DNA from 3 places in the Microbulbifer magnicolonia genome. Region 3 is predicted to be linked to each of the others. Evidence: predicted binding sites of a transcription regulator. Region 3 holds the regulator's gene; each other region holds the start of a gene.
What was found. The regulator FNR, encoded in region 3, switches genes on or off when oxygen is low (the NO sensors DNR and NnrR bind a similar motif). The targets are predictions, from matches to a motif close to TTGATNNNNATCAA.

Region 1 (10,054 bases), 2.0 Mb from region 3:
ATCACACAAAGGATGAGACTCACGCCCAAGGCACCGATGGCCGCGAGCGCTATTGCTGCCGTCTTGGATACATAGTGGGGCTTGGGCTCGTCAGGAGTTTACCGCTTCCCGCACCGGCCTGCGCCGGCTGTCGTCTCCGCTACCGGTATCCTGAGCGCTCACCACCACCCGATTGCGCCCCGCCTGCTTGGCCCGGTACAGGGCCACATCCGCGGCCTCGAACAGTTGCACGGCCGCCTCGAAGTCGTCGCCCTCAAAACTGGCCACGCCGATGCTGACGGTCAGGGGCAGCTCGTAGAGCTTCAGTTCAGCCACCCTGCGCACCAGCCGCTGCGCGATGATCGCCGCCTGCTCCTCGCTCGTGCGCGGCAGCAGTATTGCGAATTCCTCGCCCCCGTATCGGCAGGCCAGCACCGGTTTGCGCACCTGCTTCAGGATCAACTGGCCGATGGCGGCGATGGCGCGGTCGCCCTGGCGGTGGCCGTAGCGGTCGTTGATCGCCTTGAAGTGGTCCAGGTCGAGCATCAGCAGCGATAGCGGTGTGCCGGAGCGATTGGCAAAGTGGAATTCCTTCGGCAGCTGCTCGTCGAAATAGCGGCGATTGTAGAGGTGGGAGAGTTCGTCGATGTAACCGCGCTTGCGGATTTCATTGACCCGCGCCCCCAGCGCCAGGGACAGCAGCAGCATTTCGATCAGCGCGGCTACCTGGAAGGCGTTGTGGGTAAAGCCGTTGTGCGGCAGTAAACCAAAGGTCTTGAACACATAGACAATGACGCTGGCGAGCAGCGTGATCCAGCCCACCATGAAATAGCGCGCCGAGATGGAACCCCGCAGCAGGCTGATGGCGCCCATCACCAGCATCAGCACGCAGGCCACCAGCGCAAATACCGTGAAGGCCACGATCATCAGCCGGTAGCTGGCGAAGGGCGCGATCACCGTCAGCGGCACCATGCTGTACTGCAGCAGGCGCGCGAGCCTGTCGGTGCGCGGCGCCAGCTGTCTGCCGGCACAGATCTCCCGCGCGAACTGGATGCCGAGGATCAGCGTCATGCCGAGCAGGATCACCAGGATTTCATTGGCAAGCCAGGGGTTGCCGGGCCATAAGAACCGGAAGGATACGCCGTTCAACGCACCGAAGTAGAGGCCGTAACTGAGTACATAGCCCATGTAGTAGACATAGGCCCGGTCCCGCACCGCCATAAACAGGAACAGGTTGTAGATTACCAGCACCAGGAAGCCGCCGTAATAGATGCCCATCAACAGCTGCTCCACTTCCAGCTGCGATAAGTAAGCGGTCTCACTGCTGACGGACAGGCCGATATTGAGCGAGCCCTGGGAGGCATAGCGCAGGTAAAAAGTGCGTTCACTCTGTGGGGGCAGGCTCACCGGGAAGACGAAATCCCGCAGTGCCAGTGGGCGGCTGGCGAAGGGCCGGCGGTCGCCGGTGGCGATACTCTGCCAGCTGCCGCTGTCGTCCTGCGCCCAGAAATCCAGATAGTCGATCAGCGGGTAGTCCTGGCGGATCAGCAGCGACTGCGGCTGGCCGGTGGGATTGCGCAGGGTGAAAGCCACCCAGTAGGCGGAGCGGCTATAGCCGAAATTGGCGGAAGGTTCGGACCAGGCTTGCAGCCTTGCCTGATATGCCGATGTCTGTAGCTGCGCGAAGGTCAGCTCGCCCCGGGGATCCTCCAACAGGCGCAGGAAGGGAGTGAGCGATACTGCATCCTGATCTGTCGATACGGTAAGTGACTGAGCGCTGGCACCGCAGGCCAGGCAGAGCAGAATAAAACCCCAAAGTGTAACGGCCAGTTTCATCCCTAAGAACCCGTGTCACCGATTCGTCATTATTCGATTTTTCAGTATTCGCTTGTACCGCCGCTTCCCTGCGCGGTGCATTGACGCATGATGGTATCACAGGCATTGCGCGCCGCTAGCCTGGCTGCAATTACGCCTTATTACAGTTCTCTTTCCTGCCCCACGTCCGCCGGTGTGAACTGTTTGTGATGACCGTCGCAAAAGGGGCGATTTTGCGTGTGCTTGCAGCAGCATAACCAGAAGTCCCCGGATTCCTGCACGGTAAACTTCATCGGCTTCAGGTCCGTGACCTTGTGGCTGCCATCGCAGAATGGTTGCCTGGCGGAGAGACCGCAGACACAGAAATAGTAGGTTTCACCCGCATCGAGGTGCACGCGTTTGGGAAAATTGTTGGCGACGACAGGTGAAGTCATTGCGGTAGCCTGGACAAGCTGAGTCCCCTGAAGGGACGCCGGAGCGCCCCTAAGTGTGTGCTTCAGCAGAGACCCATCAGAATCGATAGCCGATGCCGAGATTGTAGACCCAGGGATCGAAATCCACATCGGTCACGGCCGCACTGATCGTGACACCCGGATCAAATTCGACGGGCACCGCATAGTGCAGGTCCACATCGAGCGACAGATCCAGGTACTGCGCGGCGGCATTGACGAACCAGCGGCTGTTGCGCCCGAACATGATGTCGATGCCGACCTGGCCTGCCCAGCCCCAGTCGTCATCGATGAACATGGTCGCCGGACCGATGGCATTGGCGACTTCAGCCAGGTAGTCATTGGCATCCACACTGAATCTGATGCCGTCAAAATCGGTGTACTGCCCGCCCAGGCCGATATACGGCTGAATCCACGACTCCTTGCAGACCGGGAACCAGTTGAAAATCAGCGTGCCCGTCTGGCGGTCGATACTGCCGGTGCGAATCCTGTCGTTCTCGAATGGGCTCATCAGGCCCGTCAGATCCAGGTCGTGCTCCGACTCGCCGATATAACCGACTTCTACCGAGAAGTGATCCACCGGCATGAAGCCCAGGGTGACATTCCAGGTGGTTTCGTGGTCGATATCGAACCTGAGCCCATCGAGATCGGGGAACAGATCCCGATTGAAGCGCCACTTTCCCGAGTCGTCATTGGGCTCTATATACGAAAGGCCGATACGCGCCATCACAGTTCCGGCCTGGTACACAGGCGGCGGTGGCGCGGGTGGTACGGGTTCGTAGCCGGCGGGTCCGGCCGAGGACGCGATGGGAACTGCGGCGCAAGTTAAGGCCAAGGTCACAGGCGCAAGAATTCGGGTCATTTCCATAACTGCTCACTCCATTGACATCAGGCAACTCCTGCTTTGATATACCTGATCAATTTTCAGTCTAGACACCCATCCAAAACGTCGAAAAAAATCTCCCACGACCGAGCAGAAAAGTAAAAAATTTGCTCGAGGGTGGCATAGTTATTTTTTACAAAGAGGTGCTCTCCGGCTTGCGATTGGCAGTATCCATTTACTCAAACCACTTAAAAAGAAAAGGCGCCGAAGCGCCTTTCTTCCTGTTTGATGGTTGCAATCAGAACTTGTAACCGATGCCTATGTTGTAAACCCAGGGATCGAAGTCGAAGCTGGATCTGACCGCATTGACGAAAGGAGCGCCGATGTTGTAGTGCAGGTCGCCCTCAACCTCGGCGTCCATATACATGATGGCGCCATTGACCAGCCAGCTGCTGTTGCGGCCGAACATGATGTCTATGCCCACCTGAGCGTTCCAGCCCCAGTCGTCTTCATAGAAGATTCTGCCATTAGCCGGTTCGACGCCGCCGGCGAAATCAACGAGGAAATCGTCGATCCCGACACGGACATTCTGGTCGTCATATTCGGAATAGTTGATACCGACACCCACATAGGGCTGTACCCAGGACTCGGGGCATACCGGGAACCAGTTGAAGTTCACAAAGCCGGACCACCGCTCCAGGTCTCCAACGCTGACATTGCGACGGTCGATGACTTGAAGATCGTCATTGAATACGGGAACCCCTTTCAGCTTCACATCGTGATCCGACTCGCCGATATAGCCCACCTCAACCATGAAGTGATCTATCGGCATAAAGCCCGCGGTGAAGTTCCAGGTCCACTCGTCGTCCACGTCGAATCCGAAGCGGAAGTCATCGTCCACGAGAAAATCATCGTCTGGGAAGAACTCCCGGTAGCCGCGGAAGTCGAGATTACCATCGTCATCCGGGTCGACGAAGGATGCCCCAACGCGGAACACCGCGGTTCCGGCTCCATAGATTTTCGGCGGGGCAGCGGGCGCAGGCGCGTACCCGGAGGGTCCTGCCGATGCCGCGACTGAAACTACAGCAGTGGATACTGCTAATGCCAGAGGTGTCAGAATGCGCGTCATTTTCATGCGTAATAACTCCATTGATATTCGGCAAATTCAACAGCAATCTACCCAATCAATTTCCAGTCTAGACACGGAAAAGAACGACTGTAGAAAAAACACCCAGCATTCGGCCTGTGAATTGGAAAATTTGTGTAAAGTTGGCGCACCATCTATTTTCTTGGCGCATATTTAATCGAGTAGAAAAGCCTGTCACGGAACCAAAGATTGCGGTGCAGAAATGGCACAGAGCGCTGCTCATTTGGCGTCTTCTATCGCGCTTATCGATCATGTACTGGTCTCAATTTTCTTCGGAAAAAAATCTCCGTATTTGTACCGGAGCACTTTTCTGAAATTCCGCTCAAAAAAAGGGCGCCGAAGCGCCCTCGATAAATTATCTAAAGTTGAAATCAGAACGCGAACTTGTAACCAACACCCAGGTTGAAAATCCAGGGATTGAAGTTATAGTCGGCGCCATAGGCCTCAAAAAATCTATCATCCGGATCCAATGGTGGCTCGCGGTCGAAGACAGAAAAGGCAACGTCGGTCTCCGAATCCGTGTAGATCGCCGCCGCATTTATTATCCAGGCGCTATCGTGGCCAAAAGCGAAGTCCACGCCGATCTGCCAGGCATAGCCCCAGGAATTACCCATATTGAGGTCGCTGTCGAGCCCGAAATCATCGAGATCCCGGCGGACGAAGCCGCGGAATTTTTCCGAGCTGAAATCCATATAGTTCAGACCGACACCGACATACGGCTGAATCAGGCAGCTCGGATGCAGTGGATACCAGTTGGCGAAGGCGTAGCTCGCGTCCGCATCGAATTCGGCGAGGTTGCGGCGCCGAACATCTGGCAAACCGACGAGGTCGAAAAACGGGTCGGTGCTACCGCCCCGCATATCGGTGCCATCGATGTACATCAGCTCGAAACTAAAGTGGTCGGTCGCTTTCCAGACGCCACTGATATTCCAACCCCATTCATCATCCGGATCCAACGTGGTCCGAAAACCATCGAAGAAGAAACCAGTCTCGTCGAGAAAGGCTATTCGATCCGTATTCGGATGGAAGTAGGAAGCGCCCACACGGACGATGAACTCCTGCTTCTTGGGAGGTGGAGGCGGCGGCGCATAGCCGGAAGGCCCTGCCGACGCCACACTGGAAACCGCCAATGCCAGCGGCGCCAGAACGGGGACAAAAATACGCGTCATCTTCATACGTCTTAACTCCATTGATTTTCAGCAGATTTAACAGCAATCAGCCCAATCAATGGTCAGTCTAGTCGCGTGAAAACACAGCTGTAGAAAAAAACACCAATTTATGGCGCCAAAAAAGAACGTTTCTGCGAATTGGGCGCACTAATTATTTTTTTGGCAGGGAAGTGTTTCAGAAAAGAGCATAAGCGCGACAAAAATTCGCGCGCCTTGCGCGGCGTGGAATATTTTTGAGAGAGATAATCTGTGCGCCGCCGGGCCCGCCGGCGGCGCGAAGCGATAATGGCGAAATAGGAAATCAGCGGTGAAAAAGCGCGCGAAGAAAAGCGTTACTTTTTACCGCCACCGAGGCACTGCGGACTCTGCGGCGCCGCCCCCTCCCACTCTTGCGGGCTGAAAGTGTGCAGCGCCAGCGCGTGAACAGGGCCCGCCATTTCCTCGGCCAGCACTGCATATACCTTCTGGTGGCGCTGCACCTTGCGCAATTCGGCAAACACGTCGCTGACCAGTACCACGCGAAAATGCATCTCCGAGCCCGCCGGCACATTGTGCATATGGCTCTCGCACTGCACGTCGATATATTCGGGGGTGAAAGCGGCGCTCAGCTTCTGTTCGATTTTACTGGCAAGGCTCATAAAACACCTCGATTTAAAAACTTGATTAGGACGCAACACTCGCCTGGCGTTTGCGTGCCTCGGCAATGGTTTCGTAGGCCACGGTAATGCTTTTCATCTGGTCCTCGGCGTAGCGCATGAACTCTTCCGGCAATCCCTTGGAGACTATCTTGTCCGGATGGAATTCCGCCGCCTTGCGCCGGTAAGCGAGCTTCAGATCGCGATCGCTGGTTTCCGGGGTGCACTCCAGCACGGCATAGTGTTGCTGAAGGCTGTGCCCCGACGCCGGCGCGCGGTGATCAAACTCAGCCTGCATAGCGGCAAAAATTGACTCGTGCAGTCCCAGCTCGGTGGGGATACGGCGCAGTATTGACTCTTCTGCCGCGTGGAGTTCACCGTCCGCATAGGCCACCGCAAACAGCAGGCGATAGACCATCTCGCGCATCGCCTGGTTGTGTACCAGCTGTCGGTACTGCTGCGCGTAGTCATAGATGCTGTAATTATCGCTCTTGGCGTTCTGGAAAATCTTGATTGCCGCTGAGCGGTCCTCGGCACCGAGGCGCAGGTTGTTCTGCATAAAGTCTTCGATCAGCTGGACTTCCGCCTTGGAGACCTGGCCGTCGGCCTTGGCCATCTTCGCCAACATGGAAAACAGCGTGACGATAAAAACCGTCTGCGCTCCGTCCCGATTCAGACCCGCCGCTGCGCCGCCGATACGCTGCAGGCCAGAGCCGAACGAGCTGCCGATCCAGGCGCCCAGGGCAGCGCCAATGGGGCCACCAAACATCAAACCAATACCGGCCCCGATACCCGCACCCAGCCAGGACATAACCTCTCCTCCGAGCGCCGATCTGCGCCCTAACCTTGAAACAAAACGCGCCCATGATACCACGCGCACTCTAACCGCACGGCGCCGAGTCGACTATCCAGTCACCCGGAATTACATGCCTTCGAAGCCAATCAAGCTGAATACCCGATTGACAGGAGCGGCCGGTGGCCGCGATCGGACTTTCGGACAGGCTCCCACATCGATCGCGGCCACCGGCCGCTCCTACTCGATAAAGGTCTCTCAAATGTCCTGCAGCAGACTGTCCAGCCAGCCCGCGCTGTCGCCGCGCCAGACGAAGAGCAGGTTTTCGGTGCATTGATAGGGGCAATCCACCACCTTCACGCGCACGGCGCCTATTTCTCCGAGCAGATGTTCCGGCAGGTAGGCGAGCAACTGCCCTTCCATCACCAGGCTGCAGAGTACGCCGTAGTCGTTCACTACGACGCTGACCCTGCGCGGCAGCGCGTCCTCGCGCCAGCCGTCGCTGCCGATACCGCGCTCCTCGCCGCAGAAGGGGGAGATGCGGGGCGCGGCAAACGGGTACTGCAGAATCCTGTCCGTGGTCACCTCCACCGGTCTCTCTTTCCGCCCGCTGACCAGCGGGTGCATTGGCGCAGCGGCGACGCGCATGGTGGTTGAACCTATGGCGCGCACCGACATACCGCCAGGTATCTGTGCCGCCATGGCGTCGGTCACCAGCGCCAGGTCCACCTCGCCGCGCACCAGCATCTTCAGTGCCAGCGCCTCGTAGGCGGAGGTCATTGAGAGGCGCGCGTCCGCCTGCTGCCGTACCAGCGCCTTTTGAATCCGCCGCGCCCACTCCAGCTGCAGCACTGCCGGCGCCGCCACCCGGCACTCGAGTCCGCGGGCCAGCCCCGCAAACTCGGCGCGGGTCTGCTTGGCCATGGCGACGATTTCCGCGGCGCGCTGCTGCAGGCGGAGGCCGGCATCATTGACACTGATCTGCTTGCCGACGCGGTCGAACAGGCGCGTGTCCAGCGCCGTTTCCAGCCGGCGCAGCGACTTGCTCAGGCCGCCGGCCGTGGTATCCAGCCGATCCGCGGCGCGCTGCAGATTTTCCGTCGCGGCAATAACCAGGAACTTCTCCAGATCTTCTATTTCCATTCTGGAATCAATACTCTCCGGTCAAGAATCGATTGGTCACTAATGTATGGCTAGAATGCCGGCCTGACAAGAGTGACATTCCCTACTGGTGTCGAGTGAGCGCTGCGGGGATTCGATTCAAAAAGTGCTCTACCTGGAGAAGAGGGACTTTCAGCAATCATGAGCAACCGTCTGCTGGTCATTCAGCATGAACAGGGCGAAGGCCCCGGCTACATCGCCGACTGGGCCGCAGCACGCAGTGTGGAACTGGAGATTGTCGACCCGAAGGAACAAGTGCTGCCGGACAGCGGTTACCACGGGCTGATCATCCTCGGCGGGCTGACGGATGTGCACCAGCGGCGCCAGCTGGCGTGGCTCGCGCGGGAGATCGACTGGATTGGCTGCGCCACTCGTCGGTCGGTGCCCGTGCTCGGCATCTGCCTCGGCTCGCAGCTACTGGCACACGCGCTCGGCGCGGAGGTGATCGAAATGCCGCAGGAGGAACTCGGCTGGCTGCCGGTCACGCCGATGCGGGACTGGGGCCTGCATACCGGGCTGGTGTTTCACGCGCACAAATACCGCTTCGCAATCCCCGCCGGCGCCCGCTGTCTGGCCGAATCCAAGCTCTGCCCGCACCAGGCATTCTCCGTCGGCACTAATATTCTCGGCCTGCAGTTTCACCTGGAGTGGTCACAGCAGGATATCGCGCGGCTGTTCCCGGAATATTTCGCCCGGCACGGCTCACCGGAGATTTTCCACGAGGCCGGCCGCCGCGCCCTGTTCCAGATCCTCGATACGCACTTCGGCCCACTGGCCAGCGTCAGCACACGGAGCCAATCTTCGAACCCGCTGTCGCGCCTCGCCCAGCGAATTCACATCTAAAAACAGAAAAGGCGAACACGGGGTTCGCCTTCTCGGATAGTTGCTCTACTTCTATCAGCCGGTCATCGTCCGCACCATGGTGATCATCACGCCGGCGGCCACCGCCGAGCCAATCACACCGGCCACGTTCGGGCCCATGGCGTGCATCAGCAGGAAATTGTGCGGATTGGCTTCCAGGCCAAGCTTGTTCGATACCCGCGCTGCCATGGGCACGGCGGACACGCCGGCGGAACCGATCAGCGGGTTGATCTTGTACTTGCTGAACGCATTCAGCAGTTTCGCCATGAGTACGCCGGCGGCGGTGCCGATGGCGAAGGCGATGATACCCAGCGCCAGAATGCCGAGTGTTTTCGGATCCAGGAATTTGTCCGCAGCCAGTTTCGAGCCCACGGACAGACCGAGGAAAATGGTGGTGATATTGATCAGCGCATTCTGGGCGGTATCGGACAGGCGCCCCACTACACCGCTCTCGCGCATCAGGTTGCCGAAGCAGAACATCCCCAGCAGCGGCGCCGCATCCGGCAGGAAGAGTGCGACCAGGATCAGCAGCAGTAGCGGAAAGGTGATCTTCTCGCGCTTGCTCACGTGGCGCAGCTGCACCATCTCGATCTTGCGCTCTTCCGGCGTGGTCAGCGCGCGCATGATCGGCGGCTGGATCAGCGGCACCAGTGCCATATAGGAATAGGCCGCAACCGCGATGGCACCGAGCAGGTCCGGCGCCAGCAGGCTGGAAACATAGATGGCCGTGGGGCCGTCGGCGCCGCCGATGATACCGATGGCGGCGGCATCGGCGATGGAGAAGTCCATGATGCCCGCGACCGACAGGCCGACCGCCCCCAGGACGGTGGCGAAGATGCCAAACTGCGCCGCCGCGCCCAGAAAGAGGGTGCGCGGGTTGGCGAGCAGCGGGCCGAAATCCGTCATGGCGCCCACGCCCATAAAGATCACCAGCGGCGCGACACCGGAGGCGATGGCCACGGAGTAGAAGTTGTACAGCATGCCGTTGCTGAAACCGGCATCCTGCGCGTACTGGGTGACCTGGCTCTGCACCGCCGCGGTTGCGTTGGCCAGGGCCTCCTTCAGCGCATAGAGATCATCCGCGCCTTCCAGCCCGAGGATCTGCGCCATCTGCGCCAGCACCCCGGCATCGCCGGATGCCAGTGCCGTCTCCGCCGCGGAAAGGGCCAGATCCGCACCGGGAATATTGGCGAGGATGCCGCCGAAGCCGATGGGTACCAGC
Region 2 (10,054 bases), on a different contig from region 3:
GGATATCGAACTTGTCACCGAGCGCCTCTTTCGCCTGCTCGCGCAGTTCGAGGATCTTCAGCATGCCGATCTTGTAGGAAGTCGCCTGGCCCGGCAGGGTCAGGTAGCGGCGCACCTCGGAGCGCACGGCGCTCTCGGGAATGGCGGAGTTATCCAGGAAGTACTCCACCGCCTGGTCCTGGGTCCAGCCCTTGGCGTGCATGCCGGTGTCGACCACCAGACGGATGGCGCGCCACATTTCCGCGGTCAGGCGGCCGAAGTCCTTGTAGGGATCCTGGAACTGGCCCATCTCCTTGGCGAGTTTTTCCGAGTAGAGCGCCCAGCCCTCGATATAGGGGGTGAAATGCGCCTGGGTGCGGAACTGCGGGATGCCCTCCAGCTCCTGGGCGATGGAGATCTGCATATGGTGGCCGGGGCTGCCCTCGTGATAGGTCACCGTCTCCATGTCGGTCGTCGACAGGGCGCTCATGTCGGACATGTGCACGTAGTAGGTGCCCGGGCGGGAGCCGTCGGGGGTACCGGACTGGTAGTGCTGGGCGCCACCGGGTACTTCGCGGAAGGGTTCGACCCGCTTCACCACCAGCTTGGCCTTGGGCAGTATGCCGAAGTATTCCGGCAGCTTCTGCTCGATGTCCCCGAGGAAACCGCGGGTCTCGGCCAGGTAGCCTTCGCGCCCCTCGTCGGTGTTGGGGTAGTAGAACTGCTCGTCTTCGCGGATGAAGGTGAAAAACTCCTGCAGGTTACCTTCGAAGCCCACCTGCTCGCGGATCGCATCCATCTCCTTGCGGATACGCGCGACTTCGTCGAGACCGATCTGGTGCACCTGCTCGGCGGTCAGGTCGAGGGTGGTGTAGTTGGCCAGGCGGTTGTTGTAGTAGGCCTCGCCGTTCGGCAGGGTCGAGGCGCCCTTCGGCTCCTCGCTGGCATTCTCGCGGTCCGCCTGCAGCCAGGCGATGTAGGCGCCGAAGGCCGGCTTGAAGTTTTCCTTCAGGCTCTTTCCCACCTGGGCCTGCAGCTGCTCGGCGGTTTCGGCATCGATCTTGCCGTCTTTCTTCAGCGCGGCGATCTTGCCCTTGGCGTCAGAATAGAGCGGGGCCTCGCCCTCACCCCCGAACGGGGCGCCGGCGGAGACCTTCTGTGCGCGCTCGATCGCCAGGTCGTAGGCGAAACGCGGCGGACGGATACCATCTTTGGCGGAGAGCTGGGCGCGCTCGAGCAGCTGCCCCATGGCGCGGCTGATGCCGTCGATACGGGCGATATACGCCTGCATATCCTCGACAGAATCCACCTTGTGGATATTGATCAGGAAATTGGGCAGGGAGGCCTCCGGACCGCCCAGCTCGCCGGCGAAATAACCGTGGCGCTTGAACGGCTCCGCCGCCTTCGCCTGCTCGTACTGGAAGACCCACAGGTCGTAGGATTCCTTGCCGGCGGTGGTCAGCTTGTCGTAGTCGAAGTTCTTTTTCAGGTCCTCGACGGTCTTCGCCTGCCAGGCCAGCTGGCGCGCCTCCTCGGCCTCGCTCATGTCGTCGACCTGGTCGTAGAGCTCCTTGCGGCCGAGGTATGACAGCTGAATCGGGCTGAACTGCAGTTGCTCCTCGTAGCGCTCGTTGAACCATTCGGTCAGGCGCTGGGTCTCGGCGGCCGGATCTAAGGCCTCGACGCCTGCGACAACGGCGGCATTTTCGGCGGCCTGCGCGCTGGCGCTGATCTGGGTGACTTCATCGCCCTGGCATCCGCTGAGGATGGCGAGGGCCAACAGGCTAGGGATGAGAGGCGCCCGGCGTAGCGGGTTGTGCAGATTTATTGGCATCTTCGGTTTCCGGTCAATTTCTGTACAAAAAAACGGCGATTACTTTGACACGAAAATGTCAGGGTGTCGATTCGGGCGCCCCGCCGGCGCGGCGCCTTTGCGCCGAGCCGATATAAGGGTGAGACGGTGAGACGGTGACTGGCCGGAGCGGCCCGGCGGGCTTCAGTTCTCGCTCGGGTCCGCCGGGCTGAGATCGCGCCGGCGGCGCCAGCGCTTGTAGCGTGCGTGCACGCCGCGGGTCAGCAGCGAGGAGTAGTTCTCCAGGACATCGACCCCGAGCAGTACGAAGATCACCAGCATCGCCAGCGTCATCGCGGTACCCGGTGCGCCGAAACCGATCAGCGTGCCGATGGCGGCCTGTACCCAGATGGTGGCCGCCGAGGTGACGCCCACCACCACGCCGTCGCGGGCTAGCATCACGCCGGCGCCGAGAAAACCGATGCCGGTGATGATCTGGCCGAGTACCCGGGCGCGGTCGGCGCCGCCGCCGATGGAGACCGCCAGCGCGGTGAACGCATAGGTGCCGAGCACGATCAGGATCGAGGTGCGGATACCCACCGGCTTGCCGCGGAACTGCCGTTCCAGGCCGATGGCGCCGGCGCAGAGCATTGCCGTCACTACGCCGCTCCAGGTCAGCGGCGCTATTTCGAACCAGTTATTCACCCTGCAGCTTCTCCAACACCTTTTTCTTTTCCGGCTGGCTGATGATATGCAGCTCCCGCTGCGGGAAGGGGATGGTCAGCCCCTCGGCCTCCAGCGCCGGTTTCAGTTTCTTCATCATGCCCCAGTAGATGTCCCAGTACTCGTCGTTGCGCGCCCAGGCGCGCAGGTGCAGGTTCACGGAGCTGTCGGCCAGGGCCCGCACCGCGTAGGCGGGTTCCGGCTCCGGCAGTATGCGCGGCTCCTCCGCCACCAGCCGGCGCAGCACCGCCATGCCTGCCTCGATATCGTCGCCGTAGGCAATGCTGGCGATGATCTCCAGGCGCCGGGTGGCGTTGCGGCTGTAGTTGATCAGGTTCTGGCCCCAGACATTGCTGTTGGGGGCGGAGATCCGCAGCCCGTCGACGGTATCCAGCTGGGTGGTGAAGAGACCCACTTCCACCACGGTGCCCATGGTGTCGCCGAACTGGATCATGTCGCCGACACGGAAGGGCCGCAGCCCGAGCAGGATAAAGCCCGCGGCGATATTCTGCAGGGTATCCTTCAGCGCCAGGCCGACGGCGATACCGGCGGCACCGAGCAGCGCCACCAGGCTGGTGGTGTTGACGCCGAAGCGGTCCAGTATCACCAGCAGGCCGACGATATAGACACCCCAGACGACGATATTGCTGAGCACCGGGATCAGCGTGGCGTCGAGCTTCGACGACAGCCGGGCGACGCCGCGGCGGGCGATTCCGGCGGCAATCCAGGTAATCACCAGAATCGCGATGGCCGCCCCGACTTTCAGCGCCAGCCCGACCAGCTGGGGGCCGTACTGCTCCAGCAATTGGTTAAAGTCCATTACACATCCCTCCTGTCAGAGATACCCGGAAACGGGGTTGGCTTGCAGCATAAGACAAAAGCCGCTGACCTTCATCGGCGAATGATGCCCGGCGATCCAGCGCAGGTCGCCTCAGAGCAGCCCGAGCGCCGCGGCCTCCCGCTCGCACTCGAAGTGGGCCGGGCAGGTCACCAGGTGGTCGTTGACCATGCCGGTGGCCTGCATGTGCGCGTACATGATGGTGGAGCCGACAAAGCTGAAGCCGGCCTTCTTCAGCGCCTTGCTCATCGCATCGGATTCGGGCGTGCTGGCCGGCACCTGCTTGAGGCTGCGGCGGCGGTTCAGGAGGACCCGGCCATCGGTGAACTGCCACAGGAATTCCGCCAGGCTGGTACCCGCATCCCGCAGGGCCAGCGTCGCGCGGGCGTTCTTCACCGCCGCCTCCACCTTCAGGCGGTTGCGGATAATGCCGGGGTCCTGCAGCAGACGGTCGATCTTTTTCGGCGTGTAGCGGGCGATTTTTTCCGCATCGAAATCGTCGAACAGCCGGCGGTAATTCTCGCGCTTGTTCAGCACCGTGATCCAGGACAGCCCCGCCTGGGCGCCTTCTAAAATCAGAAACTCGAACAGGGTCGTATCGTCGGTGACCGGGCGGCCCCACTCCTCATCGTGATACTGCTGGTAGAGCGGCGTCGACAGGCACCAGCCGCAGCGTTTTTCCACCATTGGGTTTCCTTTTGGCCAGTAGGGTGCGCCGCGCGCACCGGAATTTCATCGGCGCGCGCGGCGCACCCTACGGAGCGGAGAAGAAATAGTGCTGGATCAGCTGCAGCACCAGCAACAGCATGACGAGCACAAACACGATATTGCCGCGGTTCATGCACGCTCCTCGACGGCGGCCGCGGGCGCTTGCAGCAGTTCCTGTTGAATCAACCAGTCGCGGCACTCGCGCAGCATGGCGTCGAGCTCCATACCGGATGCATAGCCCAGCTCGCGCTCCGCCTTGGCGCTGCTCGCCACCACGCGGCGGGTGATCAGCGCGGCCTTTTCCGGTGTGATGACCGGCTCGCGACCACTGACTCTCGACCAGAGGTCGGAGAACACCGCCAGGGTGCGGATAGCGAATGCCGGCGTGGTGCGCCCGGGTACCGGCTTGCCCAGCAGCGCCGCGATCCTGCCGAAGAATTCCAGGAAGCTGGCGTCGGTACCGGCGAGGATATAGTTCTCGCCGCGGCGCCCCTGGTGAAACGCGTTTATATGGGCCCGCGCCACCGCGCCGGCGTGACAGAAGGAGCCCCGCCCCGGCGGCACACCGGGCAGCTGGTCTTTCTGGATCATGAAAAAAGTCTGCGCCCAGTTGCCGGTATCGTACTTGCCGACGATGGCGCAGGGGTTCAGGAACACCGCATCCAGGCCGCGCTCTATTTCCGCGCGCACCGCCTGCTCCGCCCGCTTCTTGGTGTACAGATAGTGATGGCGCGGATCATCGGCCAGCTGCGGACTCTCCTCGGAAATCGATTCGCGATGATAACCGTAGGCGGAAATGGAGCTGGTGACGATCAGGCGCCCGGCTGTTTTATTCCGGTTGAAGGCCTGCCGGGCGAAGGTCTCTCTGGCCACCTTGGCGATATTCGCCGAGCCCTCGACGTTGTCGCGCCACTGCTGGGCGTTGCCGCCGCGCCACATATTCGTGTTGGCGGCCAGATGGAATACCGCATCGATATTGTCCGGCACGGCCGCGTGCAGGGAATCGATATCGGTCAGCGAAGCCTCGACCAGCTCCGCACCCAGCTGCCGCGGCAGCTGCGTGTTGGAGCCGCGGCGGTGCATGGCGGTCACCCGCCAGCCGTCGGCGATCAGCTGCTCGATCAGATTGGCACCGAGAAAGCCGGTGCCGCCGGTGACGAATGCGTGATTCATCTTGCTACCTCTGGCCTGTCGTATCTTGCTGGTATTCGGAAAGTCATAGAGGGGAGCGGTGGCGGCCCTCCGGGAAAAAAACCTGATCGGTAACTATTTCCCGAAGGGCCAGCACCGCTCCTGCACACTTCGGCGTAGCATCCGGTTACCAGTGCCGGCACCCGCACTATTATGCCGGCGCCGCCGGTTTCCCGTCGCCGATCTGTCGGCTAATCTAGGCGATTTACCCGCGCATGGCTACGGGAGGTTTGTGTGAAGGGTCTGATTCAGCGAGTGCGCCACGCGCGCGTGGAGGTGAATGGCGAGTCGGTGGGGGCCATCGACCACGGCCTGCTGTTGCTGCTGGGCGTCGAGGCGCGGGACGACCGCGACAGCGCGGACAAGCTGTTGCACAAGGTGCTGCACTACCGGGTGTTCGGCGACGAGCAGGGGCGCATGAACCTGAACGTGCAGCAGGCCGGCGGCGGCCTGCTGGTGGTGAGCCAGTTCACCCTGGTGGCGGACACCGCCCGCGGACTGCGGCCCAGCTTCAGCCGCGGCGCCACGCCGCAGCAGGCCGAGGAGCTGTACGAGTATTTTGTCGAGCGGGCGCGCGCTCAGTTGACGGCGGTGGCCTGCGGCGTGTTCGCCGCGGACATGCAGGTGTCGCTGCTGAACGACGGGCCCGTGACGTTTTTACTGGAAGCATGAGCGCTGGAGGCCTGATAGCGCGCAGCCAGCTGTTTCAGCTGCTGTTTGCGGGCGTCCTTGTCCAGTTCGCCCAGCCGCTCCGCCGCGTCGTAGAAGGCTTCCCAGCCGCCGCTGTCCAGGTACAGCTGGCGGAAGGCCGGCACCTGCGACTCATATTCGGCCGCCAGCGCCAGGGTGGCGTTGTTGGTCTTCTCGATATAGGCGCGGTAGCGCTCGGGATTGGGCCAGTCCGCGGACAACTGCCGGTAGCAGTAGCGCAGCCGGGCGAGCACGGCGGCCTTCTGCGCGCGCTTTTCCGCATCCGCAATATCCGCATCGTAGATCGGCTCGAGCCGCTTGCGCGTCGCCGTCATCAGGTGCCTGACCGCCAGCGCCTGCGCCCTGGCATCCGCCGAGACGCCGGTCAGCCCCTGGCGGCGGCGCCAGTCCGGCAGCGCGATCTCCGACACCGCGGTGGCGAAACTCTCGTTGAACTGGGTGTCGCCGGAAATATACACGCGGCGGTGGGCCAGTTCGTGAAACAGCAGTCCCGCGAGGCGCTCCGGCGACCAGCTGACGAAACTGGACAGCACCGGGTCGTCGAACCAGCCGAGCGTGCTGTAGGCGGGCACCGGCCCCAGGTAGACGTCGTAGCCCTCGTCCAACAATTCCTGTGCCTTGCCGCGCGCGGCGTCCTTGCGGAAGTAGCCGCGGTAGCTGGCACAGCCGGCGACCGGGTAACACCAGCGCTTCGGTGACAGCGAAAACTCCGGCGCCGCCAGCACATTCCACACCGGGTAGTCGTCACCGAGTTTCACATAGGCGCCATAGGCCCTGCCCACCGGCAGACGCAGCTCGCCGTCCGCATAGGCGCGGATCGACTGCACCAGGCGCAGTTGTTGTTGCAGCTTCTCCTCGGTATCCGGCGCCGCAACCACCGACTCGATCGGCTCCCGCGCGGCCAGAATGCGCCACTGGCCCGTGACCGCCTGGGTGTAATAGCCGGCGGTCTCACAGCCGCACAACATCAGCAGCAAAAATGCCGCTGCGGCAGTCCGTATTTTGGCCGCTGCGATTGGGTTTCCGATGCTGATATACACTCTTATTCCTATGATGGGTTTACACGATTCGCTAGAGGATTAGGGCATGGAGTCGGCAGCCGTTGGTACCGGTATGGCGCCAGTCGCCGCCGTTCTGACAGTTTTCGCGCTGGTCTTCGCCTTCCTCTGCTGGCTGCGCCTGCTGCGTGTCAGCTTTCGCGAAGACCTGCTGCTCGGCATCGTTGCCGTCCTGCTGCCGCCGCTGGCGCTGTTGTTCTTCCTGTGCAGGTGGCCGCAGGAGCGCGAGATGATCCTGCTCGCCGCGGCTTCGCTGGTGTTCATCGGCGCGGCGCTGACGCTCTGAGCACTGCCCGGGACTGCCAACATTCTAGATGCTTCAGGCGGGCCCGGCCGCGATCGGCGCTGCACTTGATCCAGGTCAAGGTAACCGCGCCGCCGGCCCCTAGACTGGCTTCATTCGGTCGTTGTCAAAGTGGAGCCTGTGATGGACGCGTTAATCGATCTGTTTACCAGCCTTTCCGGCCTGCTGAGCCTGGGCATTATCGGCTTCGTCTGCCTGATGGCGGCGTATTTTATCCGCCTGGCCCTGCGCAACATGACACAGGGGCGCTGAGCGACACCCCGGGAAAATGCTGGCGCCGCGCCGCGATTTGCCGGCCAGCGGATAGCGGCGACAGAAGAAGCACTCAGGTGTCAGGTTGCGGGACGCGCGGAATTTTTTCTGCGCGGCGTTTTCCAATAGCCGGTAACCGCTCGATGTACTTTTGCGAGGACAGGCCAGTATGACGCCGTTGAAAGTAGCCGCTCTCACCGCCGGTATTTGCGCGATCTTGTCGACCGTCGCCTGCGAGCAAGAAGCGGGCAAGTTCAGGGCCGAAGTGAAAACGGTCGACTACCGGTGCGAAAACGGCGAGCGGCTGCAGTTGAAATACGTGATTCCGACGAGCGGCGAGCCGAACCTGGCCACACTGAGCTACCGCAACCAGCTGATCCCGATGCACCAGGAACCCGCCGCCTCCGGTGTGCTCTACGTCGCCGACAAGGGACAGCCCGGTTATCGCTGGCATACCAAGGGGGATGAGGGCATTCTCCTGATGCACACGCTGGGTAACGGCGAAGTGAAGACCATCCTGCAGGACTGCCGCTCCGTCACACAAGCGCCGCAAGACTAGTCCGCAGCACAGTCAAACTGTTCGGCACCGGCCCCGCTAAAATAGCCGCGCTGCAGATACTGCACCGCTTGAGAGATTGCCTGCTCATCCCCGGCAATGCTGCCGTGGGTGTGCGGCAATACCAGGAAACTGCACATCCCCTCCAGACGCGCGCTGTCCACCGCAATGCGACCGTCGTCCGCACCCGACAACAGTAGTGAGGCTATCGGGTTATAGGATCGGTTCCCGGCGATAATGCCCAGATCGAACCTGGCCGGTCCCAGCTGTCGGGGCACACTGCCGGCACCGGTACCGAGCTGGCGGCCCGCGGGACCATTGACGTCCTTGATGATGGGGATGCAGCTGAGTATGTCGCCGACGCGGCTGCCGTTATTCGGCGGTGCCATCATCACGACGCGGTTCACCCCCTGCGGCGAATGCTGTTCAAAATAGTGCCGCACCAGCAGGCCGCCGAGGGAGTGGGTGACGAAGTTGACCGGCGCGGCATTCACCCGCGCGCATTGCTCCAGACCCGCCTGCACCGCCTGCTCTGACAGTTCGGCAATGGGCCTTTCCCGCGACGGGTAATCGATATTCACTGTGTAATAGCCGGCGTCGACCAGCTGCCGCTGCAGCGGGCGCATGCTGCGCGAATCTTTGGTGAGGCCGTGCAGCAGAATCACACACTGGGTAGCGGCGCGCGCGGACACGGTGGAAAAGGCAAAAAATAGCATGGAGGCTGCCGCCAGGGGCAGCAGCCCGCGCGGCGTCTGCGCCGCCCTAGGCACTCTCTTCTTGGGGCCGGGATTTGACCCAGCGCCCGAGGATAAGCCCTATCTCGAACAGCAGCCACATGGGCACCGCCAGCAGCGACTGGGAGATCACATCCGGCGGTGTCAGCAGCATGCCGACGACAAAGCAGGCGACGATCACATAGCCGCGCTTCTGGGCCAGCGACTTGGCATCCACCGCGCCGCTCCAGATCAGCAGCAGGGTGGCGATGGGAATCTCGAAGGCAAAGCCGAAGGCGAAGAACAGTTTCAGCACCAGGTCCAGGTAGCGGCTGATATCCGGCATCACCTTGATGTCCGCATGGGCCGAGCTGACGAAGAAATCGAACAGAATGGGGAAGACGACGAAGTAGGCAAATGCCATCCCGGCGTAAAACAGGATGACGCTGGAAATCAGCAGCGGCGCGGCGAAGCGCTTTTCTTTCTGGTACAGACCGGGGGCGATAAAGGCCCACGCCTGATACAACACGAAGGGTATGGCGATAAAAAACGCCAGCACGAATGTCGTCTTGAATGGCGTGAAGAAGGGCGAGGTCACCTCGGTGGCGATCATGCCCGCGCCCTCGACCAACCGCGCCTGCAGCGGCTCGGCGACGAAATCGTAGATATCCGCCGCGAAGGGCACCATGCAGCCAAAGATCACCACCACCACCAGCAGGGTGCGCAGCAGGCGGTCGCGCAGCTCGATCAGGTGGTCGATAAACGGCTGCTGGCTATCTTCGGGCTGCCGGCGCTCGTCGGACTGGCCGCGCTTGTCGCCGGACTGATGGCGTTTTTCCCCAGACTGAAGGCTCTCTTCCGTTTGATCGCTCATATCACTGCATACCTTCGCTCGGGGCAATTAATTGGCTCAGGGCTGTCCATTTTGCTCAGGGCTGTCCATTTCGCTCAGGGCTTTCTATCTCGCTCAGGGCTGTCTATTCGCTCAGGGCTGCTTATCTTTTTCCTGCGGCGACGCTTCTTTTTTAACGGCGTGATCCGGGTGGTCCGGGTTCAGCTCCGGATCGCCGTAGTCGTGCCAGTGCTCCGGGTACTCCGGATCCTGCAGCTCCTCGGCGTCCTCGTCCTGCTCGGGCAGATAGTCGTCCGCATCCGCCGTCGGGTGGCTCGGGTCAAAGGGCTGCTCCGCCGGCGGTGCGGCCTTTTCTTCCGGCGCGCGCGCCTCGGTC
Region 3 (10,054 bases):
CAGGCTATAGCCGCCGCGCAGGCCCACGTTGAACGGGCTGTCGACGTTGCCCTGATCGATATCCATCAGGCCGACGGTCGCGCCCCAATAGGCACCTTCGGCTGAGGCAGCAGAAGAACAAACCAGCGCCAGTGCAGCTACACCTTTTGCAATCTTACGCATAGGAAATCCCCAATATTGTTGTTCCGAGAAAATGGTTGCGCGGATTCTAACCGCCTTGATACCCGCCGACCAGTTACCGAGTCACAGAGGTGGGCGGTATCCGTCGAAAGGCATCCTGTGACAACCGTCGCTAAACATTTGTTCCAAATGCCTGCCCGATACCCGGCCAGGATGCTGCAGCCCCCCGGAGTTGGGCCCGGCCACCAGACTGATAGTGTCCACATGGTCACGACAGTGATGCCGCCCTGGCCAACCACAAATAGCCCGGCCGCCAGCCCAATCCCCACCCGGCTTGATCCAGGTCAAGCCACCCTCCCCCGGTACGACAACAATGTTCACATGGGACATTCGATGGAGGTTTGCGATGGATAGGATCTACCGGCAGCTCTGCCGCGATCACAAACACATGCAGCAGCTGCTCGACATCTTTGAGCGGTTGCTGCAGCAGCTCGGCAGGCGCGATCGCGACCCGGCCACGCTGCCCCAGATGCTCGACGCCCTGGATTATTTTTCGATCTACCCCGACAAGTGGCATCACCCCGTCGAGGACCTGGTGTTCGCCCGCCTGCTGACCAAGCCCATCCACGACCGCGATGCCGTTTACCGGGCGCAAATGCAGCACGAGCGGATCGCCGCCGCCACCAGGAATATGGGCACGCTCTTTTACGCGGTCGCCAACGATGCCGCCGTGGAGCGACGCATTTTGGTAGACGCCGCCGATCACTATCTGCGCCTGCAGCGCGACCATATGGCGCTCGAAAACCGGGCCATATTTCCGCAGCTGGAACAGTATCTGGACGCCGGGGACTGGAACACAATCCGCGCACAAATTGCCGAGCTGCGGGACCCGGTGTTCGACGACGGCACCAGGAAGATTTACGAATCCGTGCACGAGTACCTGACGGAAGCACCGATCCCGGCGACGGCATTCGCGTAACCGGGCAAGTCCTGACATCACAACCCCAATTCCCAAGGAGGGACCATGAAAATCAAGCGCCACGGCATCTCAATCGGTATCGAGCGCACCGGCTCCGACTACTTTCTCTATCTGAAGGCCATCGGCCGCCTCACGCACGAGGATTACGAACGGCTGACCCCGCTGCTGGAGTCGGCCCTGGAGGGCGTCCGGGAGCCGCGCATAAAGGCGTTGATCGATGCGCGCGACTTCGAGGGCTGGGAACTGCGCGCGGCCTGGGACGACTTCAAGCTGGGCCTGAAACACGGCAGTGAATTCGCCCGGGTTGCGGTACTCGGCGACGAGAAATGGCAGGAAATTGCCACGCACATCGCCGCCTGGTTCGTCAGCGGCGAGGTGCGGTATTTCGAGGAGTCCGATGAGGCGCTGGAGTGGCTGGCACAGCCGCTAGCGAAACAGCCCGCGAAATCCGCTGACGCCGACCGCGGAGACCGGCCGACATTCCCGGCGCATACTTGAAAGCTAGTTGGCTCGCCTAAGCCGAGGGGCAGCCGAGGGGCAGCGACAGCGGCAAGGCCGCTGCCCCGCGCCAGATCAGTTGTCGCCGTCGTAACTGCAGTGGGTGCCGGCCAGTTCACTGAGACTGACCAGGTCGAGGATTTCCACCTCGCGCCCGCTGGCACGAACCAGCTTTTCCTTCTGGAAACGGGTAAACAGCCGGCTGACCGTCTCCGCGGTGAGCCCCAGGTAGTTGGCGATATCCGTGCGCGGCATGGAGAGCACGAAGCGGCTGGCGGAATAGCCGCGGCGCGCGTAGCGGCTGGAAATATTGATCAGCAGCGCCGCCAGGCGGGTGTCGGCGGAGCGCTTGCCGAGCAGCATCAGGATATTGTTCTCCTGTTTCAGCTCCTCGGAGAAGATGCTGTAGATCTGCGCCTGCAGCGCCGGTACCTGTTGCGCCAGTCCCTCCAACTGGGAAAAGGGCAATACGCAGACACTGCTGTCTTCCAGCGCCTCGGCGTAACTGGGGTGGCAGCGACCGCTGTAGGCATCCAGCCCCAGCAGTTCCCCGGGCAGGGCGAAATGGGTCACCTGGGTGTCGCCGTCGGCGGCGATCACGGCCGACTTGAAGCTGCCGGAGCGGATCGCGTAGAGGTTCGAGAAGGCGTCGCCGGCGCGGTACAGGGGCTCGCCGGCCTTGACAATCTTTTTCTTGCGCGTGATCTGCTCGAGTTTGTCGATATCGCCCTGGCAGAGGCCGGCGGGCAGGCACAGACGCCTGACCGAACAGTTGCCGCAACTTACCGCTGTCTGAGTATCAGTCATGGAAATACCGGGCCGGTCGTCGCACATCAGTTGTTTCTCGGGTTAACGCGGATATTACATGTTTACAGCACGCGGGAGTAGCGCGCCTCAGTCGCGCCGCCATTCAGGTAGCGATCGAAGGCGGCGGCCGCATTGCGCACAAACCAGCGGCCGCGCTCGGTGATGTGCAGATAGCGGGCATCCTGCCGCAGCAGGCCGTCGTCGAACATCGGCTGCAGCCGCGCCAGCTCATCGCCGAAATACTCTTCGAAGGGCACGCCTGCGCGCCGTGTCACTTCGTCCTTGTCCAGCCGCAGGCGGCACATCAGCTCCCCGATCACCCACTGGCGCAGGCGGTCGTCGCCATCGAGCAGCCAGCCGCGGCTGGTAGCCATACCCCGCTCGCTGACAGCCTGGGCGTACTCCTTGAGCCGGTGCAGGTTCTGCCAGTAGCCGTCGCGGCTGTAACTGATCGCGGAGGCCCCCAGCCCCACCAGCGCATCCGCCGGCATCAGCGTATAGCCCTGGAAGTTGCGCGCGAGCCTGCCCGCGCGCGAGGCCCCGGCCAGTTCGTCGCCGGGCAGCGCGAAGTGGTCCATACCCAGGAACTCGTAACCGGCCTGTGTGAGCCGCGCCACCGCCGCCAGCTGCATGGCGATTTTCTGTGCCGGTCCGGGGATCAGGTCCGAGTCGATCAGCCGCTGGGCCTTGAAGCGGTGCGGCAGGTGGGCATAGTGGTAGAGCGCGATGCGCTCCGGCGCCAGTTCGAGCGCTCTATCCAGGGTGCGCTGCAGACTGGCCACGCTCTGCCCGGGCAGGCCGTAGATCAGGTCGTAGGAAATGGATTTGAATCCGCGCGCGCGCGCCGCACTGGTCAGTTGCGCCACCTGTTCGTAGCTGCAGATGCGGTTGATCGCGCGCTGGACGTCGGGATTGAAATCCTGGATACCGAGACTCAGGCGATTGAAACCCAGCGCGCGCAGTGTATCCAAGGTGTCAATTTCCAGGGTGCGCGGATCCGCCTCGATACTGTACTCGACGCCGTCGCCCGCACGCAGATCGAAAACCTCCCCGAGTCCGTCAAGCAGCCGGCGCAGATCACCGTCGCTGAGGTAGGTGGGCGTGCCGCCGCCCAGGTGCAGCTGGGTTACCGGCACCCCGGCCACTTTGCTGCGATACCACTGCGCCTCCTGTAATAGCTGGTCGAGGTAGCTGGACGCCAGCCCGTACTGCTGGGTGATGACCTTGTTGCAGGCACAGAAATAGCAGAGTGAATGGCAGAAGGGGATATGCACGTACAGCGACAGGCTGTCGATGTCCCGCAGCGCACGCCAGGGCTCGGCGTCGCCCAGTGGTGCGAAGCGGTCTGCCGTGGGATAGGACGTATAGCGCGGACAGGGACCGCTATAGCGCGACAGTAATTCCGCCGAAAGGCCTGCGGTCTCCGGATCTTGTGCCATGCTTGCTAACCTCTTGCAGTTTGTCGGCAGAGGTTAGCTGCCGCCAGATCGCCGCCCCTTGATCCAAATCAATCTTCCCCGGCGCTGGCTGCGTATGGTGCAAATAAAATTGGAGGCGCAAGGTGAGCGAATCAGTCGAACTCACACAGCCGCGGTTTGAAGCCAGCATTTACTTCGACGACAAACTGCTGGAGCAACGCTGCGGTGACGATCCGCAGGCCCTGGAGATCTGGATGCACGCGCTGGCCGGCGAAGGCGGTAACTACAACGGCAAGATCATTGACCACCACGCCGGCGGCGTACAGGTGAAGGCATTCCGCTACTCGGCGCCGGATTCCTGAGCCGGCGCCGAGCCTGGAAATCAGTTGCCGGCCGGGCGCCGGAACAGGTTCTGGATGCTGGAGAAATCCAGCGCGCGGCTTTCTTCGCTGCTGCCGTGCAACTGGTACAAGTTCTTCGCCAGCGCCCCCAGCGGGGTCGATGAAGCGCTGCCGGCGGCGGTGTCCATCGCCAGACCCAGGTCTTTCAGCATCAGCGCCACGGCAAAGCCGCCAGCATAGCCATTGGATGCGGGCACACTTTCCATCACGCCGGGATAGGGATTGTATTTCTCCAGCGACCAGTTGCCGCCGGAGCTGGCTTTCATGATTTCCGACAGCACTGCCGGATCCAGGCCGTTGTCCACCCCCAGCTGCAGCGCCTCCGCGGTGCCGATCATGTGGATCGCGAGCAGCATATTGTTGCAGATCTTCGCCACCTGGCCGGAGCCGGCCGGGCCCGCGTGAAAGATATTGGCCCCCATCGCCTGCAGGAATGGCCGCGCCGCATCCACCGCGCCTTCGTCGCCACCGCACATAAAGGACAGGGTGCCGGCCGCGGCGGCGGCGGTACCACCGGAGACGGGGGCGTCGACCGCGCGCAGTTCGCGCTCATTCGCGGCGGCAATCAGCTGGCGCGCATCGTTGGCGGAAATCGTCGAGCAGTCGATGATCAAGGTGTTTTCTGCCAGCGCCTGCAGCAATCCACGCGCGCCCAGGTAGAGCCCCTTGACCGCGTCGCCGCTCGGCAGCATCGAGATCACCACCTCGGCGCCCGCGGCCGCCTGATGCGCACTCTCGCCACGCGTGCAGCCGTGGCTGACCGCCTGTTCCAGCGCCGCCGCGGACAGGTCGAAGGCGGTGACCGTGTAGCCCGCCTTGACCAGGTTGGCAGCCATAGGGCCGCCCATATTACCGAGGCCGATAAAAGCTATTTTCTCCATTGTGCTCATTCCTTGTTGTTTATCGTTTATTTCCCTGTAGGGCCGAAGGCGCCGTGAATGCCTGGAGCGGCCGTTGGCCGCGATCGATCTTTGGGATTACCCGATAGCCCGATCGCGGCCACCGGCGGATGGCCGCCCCGCCGCTCCTACCTCAGATCTGCCAGCGGATTATCACCGCTCCAGGGCGCCTCGAAACAGCGCTCGACCTGCTCCCCGGAAATCTCCTCCAACGTCGCCGGCTGCCACTGCGGCTGCCGGTCCTTGTCGATCAGCAGCGCGCGCACGCCCTCCCTGAAGTGACCGCTGGCACAGAGGTTGACCGCCAGCACCAGCTCCATGCGGAACACCTCAGCCAGCGAGCTGTGGCGGCCGCGCTTGAGCTGTTCCCATACGATCCACGGCGTCAGCGGCGAGCCGCCTGCCAGGGTGGCGGCGGCCTTCTGCAACCATTTGTCCTCGCCGTCGTAGGCGGTAATCGCGCGGCAGACTGCCGGCAGGGTCGCGTGGTCAGTCAGCTGCTGGATCTGGTCGTAGTGCGCGCGCAGATTCGACTGCGGCTGTTCCGCCGGCGGCCGTTGCAGGCGTTTCAGGCAGTCGCTGACCTGGCGATGGTTGCGCTCGCAGTCGGCAAAAAACTCCAGCCCGGCCAGTTCCAGCAATACCGTTTCGCGGCGATCGTCGGGCAGCATGCGGTCCGCCATGCCGGCAAAGAGCGCATCGCTGCCGTTGAACTGGGCACCGGTAAGCCCCAGGAACAGCCCGGTGCGGCCGGGCATGCGGTTCAGGAACCAGCTGCCGCCGACATCCGGGAACAGGCCGATGGTGATCTCCGGCATCGCCATGCGCGTGGTCTCGGTGACAATGCGGTGGCTGGCGCCGGCCATGATGCCGATGCCACCACCCATCACGATACCGCCACCCCAGACCACGATCGGCTTTTTATAGGTATGGATCTTGTAGTCGAGGCGGTATTCGCGCGAGAAGAAGTCGGTCGTAAAGGTGTAGTCCGGCGTTTCGCCCCGGCGCAGTTCTTCATAGCCAGTGGACCCGCGGTACAGGGCCACCACGTCGCCGCCGGCACAGAACGCCTTGTCGCCGCTGCCATCGATCCAGACGGCGGCCACGCTGTCATCGTCGGCCCACTGATCCAACTGTGCGGACAGCGACTCGATCATGTCCAGGTTCAGCGCGTTCAGCGCCTTGGGCAGATTGAGAGTGGCGGTCGCCAGGGCACCGCGGCGGGAGAACAAAATCGGGCCGTCACCCATTTTCAGCTGGTCCATCGCGCTTCTTGTTTTGCCAAAAGTAGCGCCGCAGTTAAACACAGATTCACTTGTGGGAGCGAGCCCTGCTCGCGCCTGCCGGACACATCCCTGTGCCCGGCCCTTTGGGCAGCTTCGCTGCACCAAATCGCTCCCGGCGATTTGGTCGCCTGCAGGGCAGGCTCCCACAGTCAGGAGTACAGTTGATCGTGTCGCGGTTTTTAGCCCATAGTGCGCGGTTGCACTTTTCCGGCAACCTGATAAGTTGCGCGCAAATTCTGACCGATTCCAACGTCTTTAGCGGAACCCTAAATGGCCGAATACGTATACACCATGAACCGCGTGGGCAAGGTAGTGCCGCCCAAACGCGAAATTCTCAAGGACATCTCCCTGTCCTTCTTCCCTGGCGCCAAAATCGGCGTGCTGGGCCTGAACGGCTCGGGCAAGTCCACCCTGCTGCGCATCATGGCCGGCGTCGACCAGGACTATAACGGCGAGGCCCGCGCCATGCCGGGTATCAAGGTTGGCTATCTGCCGCAGGAGCCGCAGCTGGACCTGTCCAAGAATGTGCGCGGCAACGTCGAGGACGGCATGCGCGAGGCCATCGACGCCCTGCAGGGCCTGGAGCAGGTCTACGCCGATTACGCCGAGCCGGACGCCGACTTTGATGCGCTGGCCAAGAAGCAGCAGAAATTCGAGGACATCATCCAGGCCTGGGACGCGCACAATCTTGAGCACCGCCTCGAGGTAGCCGCCGATGCCCTGCGCCTGCCGCCCTGGGACGCGGACGTAAACCTGCTGTCCGGCGGTGAGAAGCGCCGCGTGGCCCTGTGCCGCCTGCTGCTGTCCCGCCCGGATATGCTGCTGCTGGACGAACCGACCAACCACCTGGATGCGGAATCGGTATTCTGGCTGGAGCGCTTCCTGCACGACTTCGATGGCACCGTGGTGGCCATCACCCACGACCGCTACTTCCTCGACAACGTCGCCGGCTGGATCCTGGAGCTGGACCGCGGCCACGGCATTCCCTGGGAGGGCAACTACACCACCTGGCTGGAGCAGAAAGAGAAGCGCCTGGAGCAGGAGCAGAAGTCCGAGCAGGCGCGCATGAAGTCCATGCAGAAGGAACTGGAGTGGGCGCGCCAGAACCCGAAGGGCCGCCAGTCCAAGAGCAAGGCCCGTCTGGCCCGCCTGGAGGAAATGCAGTCGCAGGAGTTCCAGACCCGCAACGAGACCAACGAGATCTACATCCCGCCGGGCGAGCGCCTGGGCGACAACGTCATCGAGTTCGTTAACGTCAGAAAAGGTTTCGTCGACCGCCTGCTGATCGACAACCTGTCGTTCCGCGTACCCAAGGGCGCGATCGTCGGTATCGTCGGCGGCAACGGCGCCGGCAAGTCCACGCTGTTCCGCATGATCACCGGCACCGAGAAACCGGACGCCGGCGAGATCAAGATCGGCGAGACGGTGAAGATCGCCTACGTCGAACAGGGCCGCGAGAACCTGGACGACAACAAGACCGTCTGGGAGGCCATCTCCGACGGCCACGACATGCTGAAGATCAACAACTACGAAGTGGGCTCGCGCAACTACGTCGGCCGCTTCAACTTCAAGGGCTCAGACCAGCAGAAGCGCGTCGGCGAACTGTCCGGCGGTGAGCGCGGCCGCCTGCACCTGGCGTATACGCTGAAACAGGGCGCCAACGTGCTGCTGCTCGACGAACCGTCCAACGACCTGGATATCGAGACCCTGCGTGCGCTGGAAGAGGCACTGCTGAACTTCCCCGGCTGCGCCCTGGTGATCTCGCACGACCGCTGGTTCCTGGACCGCGTCGCGACCCATATCCTCGCCTACGAGGGCGAGAGCGAGGTGGTCTTCTTCGAGGGCAACTACACCGAGTACCACGAGGACTTCGTCAAGCGCAAAGGTGAGGACGCGGCGCCACATCGCATGCACTACAAGAAGCTCAAGACCTGATACAAAAAAGCCCGCACCGTGCGGGCTTTTTTGTGCCCCCGGGAACGCAGCGCCATTTCGGGGCGCTGAAGGCTCCAACTCCGCAAGCGCGCCCAAGGCGCGCCCCCTGGGAACGCCGAGCCCCAGCTCGGCATACGGGCCGCAGGCCCGCCAGTAAAAGGGACCACAAATTGCCATGCACATCTCCGCCCTCTACCAGTTCCCCATCAAATCCCTGCAGGGCCACCGCTGCGAATCCCTGACGTTGGATCGCTTCGGCGCCGCCGGCGACCGCCGCTGGATGCTGGTGGATGAGAATGACCAGTTCGCGACCCAGCGCAGCCTGCGCGCCATGGCGCGACTGAAGGCCACCAATACGCCGACCGGAGTCCGTATCGAGAACGATGCCGGCGGACGAGTCGAGGTCGAATTCCCGCACGCCGCGGTGCGACGCCAGGTCACCGTCTGGCGCGACACCGTCACCGCCCGCGATGCCGGCGACATTGCCGCGCAATGGCTGAGTGAGCAGTTACAAACTCCGGTGCGCCTGGTCGCCATGGGCGCGGAGTTTCGGCGGCCGCTGCCGGCGCCGCGGCAGGGAATACAGGTCGGCTTCGCCGACGGCGCGCCGCTGCTGCTGATCGGCCAGGCCTCCCTCGACGACCTCAACGGGCGCCTCGCCGAGCCGGTCGCCATGCTGCGTTTCCGCCCCAACCTGGTCATTGCGGGCGCCGCGCCCTTCGCCGAGGACGGCTGGCAGCGGATCCGCATCCACACCGCCGGCGGCCCGCTGGAACTGGAGTGCACCCACCCCTGCGCCCGCTGTGCGATACCGGGGCTGGACCCCTTCACCGGCAAAGCCGGCAAGGAGCCGCTGCGCACCCTGGCCCGGTACCGGCGCGGCGAAGACGGACAGGTCTATTTCGGGGTGAATCTGGCACCCATCATGGCCGACCCGGCGGGAGCAGTCATCAATATCGGGGACAGAGTGGAAGTCGAATAACAGTGATTAGGGTGCGCCGCGCGCACCGCGTAGGAGCTGGTGCGGACTACACCCCTTCCCGGTGCGCACGGCGCACCCTACGAACGCAATTGAGATACCCCCTACCAGTGCGCCTGCAACAGGATATTGCGCGGCGTCAGTTGTCTCTCGCAGAACTCCCCTATCGCCACCTCGGCCCCCTGCTCCGCCAGAAACAGCGCGCGATCCAGCACCAGCCAGATCTCCAGCGGCCGGCGGAACAGATGGGCCACCAGTTCCATACGCCGCACATTGCGCAGACGCTGCAGTCCCCGCGCCAGCCACTGCTCTTCATTCAGTGCAGATGGCAGCTGCAGATGTTTGCGCGCGGCGGCCCAGCGCGCAAAATCGCCGAAACTGCCGGACAGCAGACTCTTCTGCACATTGGGCACCGGCAGGTAGCTGTCCGCCCCGCGCAGCTCGCGCTGCAACTCGTCAAACGCGAGTCGCCAGTGCAGCTCCGTCTGGCTGTGGCGGCGCACACCGGCGCCGGCGGTGACGGTTTCCTGCAGCGGCAGGTTTAGATCCGCTTTCGACAGGAAATTCCGCGCCCGCGCCGCGGCCTCGGACAAGGGGCCATATTCCTCCGCGCGGATAAGGTGATAGCAGCAGGGGGACAGGCTCAGACGGCCGCCGCGATTGCGCACCCAGTGGCGCATCAGCGCCACGTGCAGGTCGCCGCAGGCGTGCAGCGCCACCGCGTGCTCGCCG

Region 1: the regulator FNR is predicted to act here: its motif matches at 4,216-4,229, upstream of RRF64_RS00200 (OmpW/AlkL family protein).
Region 2: the regulator FNR is predicted to act here: its motif matches at 7,352-7,365, upstream of RRF64_RS12840 (DUF3149 domain-containing protein).

What each region holds. Positions count from the first base shown of each region.
Region 1 is NZ_JAYEFD010000001.1:43,513-53,566, reverse strand. It holds gene RRF64_RS00215 (diguanylate cyclase) at 91-1,815, opposite strand; gene RRF64_RS00210 (CDGSH iron-sulfur domain-containing protein) at 1,956-2,228, opposite strand; gene RRF64_RS00205 (OmpW/AlkL family protein) at 2,305-3,105, opposite strand; gene RRF64_RS00200 (OmpW/AlkL family protein) at 3,365-4,063, opposite strand; gene RRF64_RS00195 (OmpW/AlkL family protein) at 4,585-5,388, opposite strand; gene RRF64_RS00190 (BolA family protein) at 5,715-6,020, opposite strand; gene djlA (co-chaperone DjlA) at 6,046-6,828, opposite strand; gene RRF64_RS00180 (LysR family transcriptional regulator) at 7,069-7,953, opposite strand; gene RRF64_RS00175 (type 1 glutamine amidotransferase) at 8,113-8,814, shown strand; gene RRF64_RS00170 (sodium ion-translocating decarboxylase subunit beta) at 8,869-10,054, opposite strand, start outside.
Region 2 is NZ_JAYEFD010000002.1:802,266-812,319, reverse strand. It holds gene RRF64_RS12880 (DUF885 domain-containing protein) at 1-1,813, opposite strand, end outside; gene RRF64_RS12875 (MgtC/SapB family protein) at 1,976-2,476, opposite strand; gene RRF64_RS12870 (mechanosensitive ion channel family protein) at 2,469-3,314, opposite strand; gene RRF64_RS12865 (DNA-3-methyladenine glycosylase I) at 3,426-4,019, opposite strand; gene RRF64_RS12860 (NAD-dependent epimerase/dehydratase family protein) at 4,170-5,213, opposite strand; gene dtd (D-aminoacyl-tRNA deacylase) at 5,466-5,903, shown strand; gene RRF64_RS12850 (aminopeptidase) at 5,810-6,910, opposite strand; gene RRF64_RS12845 (hypothetical protein) at 7,029-7,286, shown strand; gene RRF64_RS12840 (DUF3149 domain-containing protein) at 7,428-7,556, shown strand; gene RRF64_RS12835 (MliC family protein) at 7,726-8,115, shown strand; gene RRF64_RS12830 (esterase/lipase family protein) at 8,112-8,828, opposite strand; gene tatC (twin-arginine translocase subunit TatC) at 8,875-9,699, opposite strand; gene tatB (Sec-independent protein translocase protein TatB) at 9,811-10,054, opposite strand, start outside.
Region 3 is NZ_JAYEFD010000001.1:2,026,396-2,036,449, forward strand. It holds gene RRF64_RS08850 (outer membrane beta-barrel protein) at 1-162, opposite strand, end outside; gene RRF64_RS08855 (hemerythrin domain-containing protein) at 527-1,099, shown strand; gene RRF64_RS08860 (SpoIIAA family protein) at 1,145-1,597, shown strand; gene fnr (fumarate/nitrate reduction transcriptional regulator Fnr) at 1,673-2,404, opposite strand; gene hemN (oxygen-independent coproporphyrinogen III oxidase) at 2,467-3,843, opposite strand; gene RRF64_RS08875 (hypothetical protein) at 3,966-4,184, shown strand; gene mmsB (3-hydroxyisobutyrate dehydrogenase) at 4,205-5,104, opposite strand; gene RRF64_RS08885 (enoyl-CoA hydratase/isomerase family protein) at 5,251-6,387, opposite strand; gene ettA (energy-dependent translational throttle protein EttA) at 6,679-8,343, shown strand; gene RRF64_RS08895 (MOSC domain-containing protein) at 8,519-9,325, shown strand; gene RRF64_RS08900 (methyltransferase) at 9,427-10,054, opposite strand, start outside.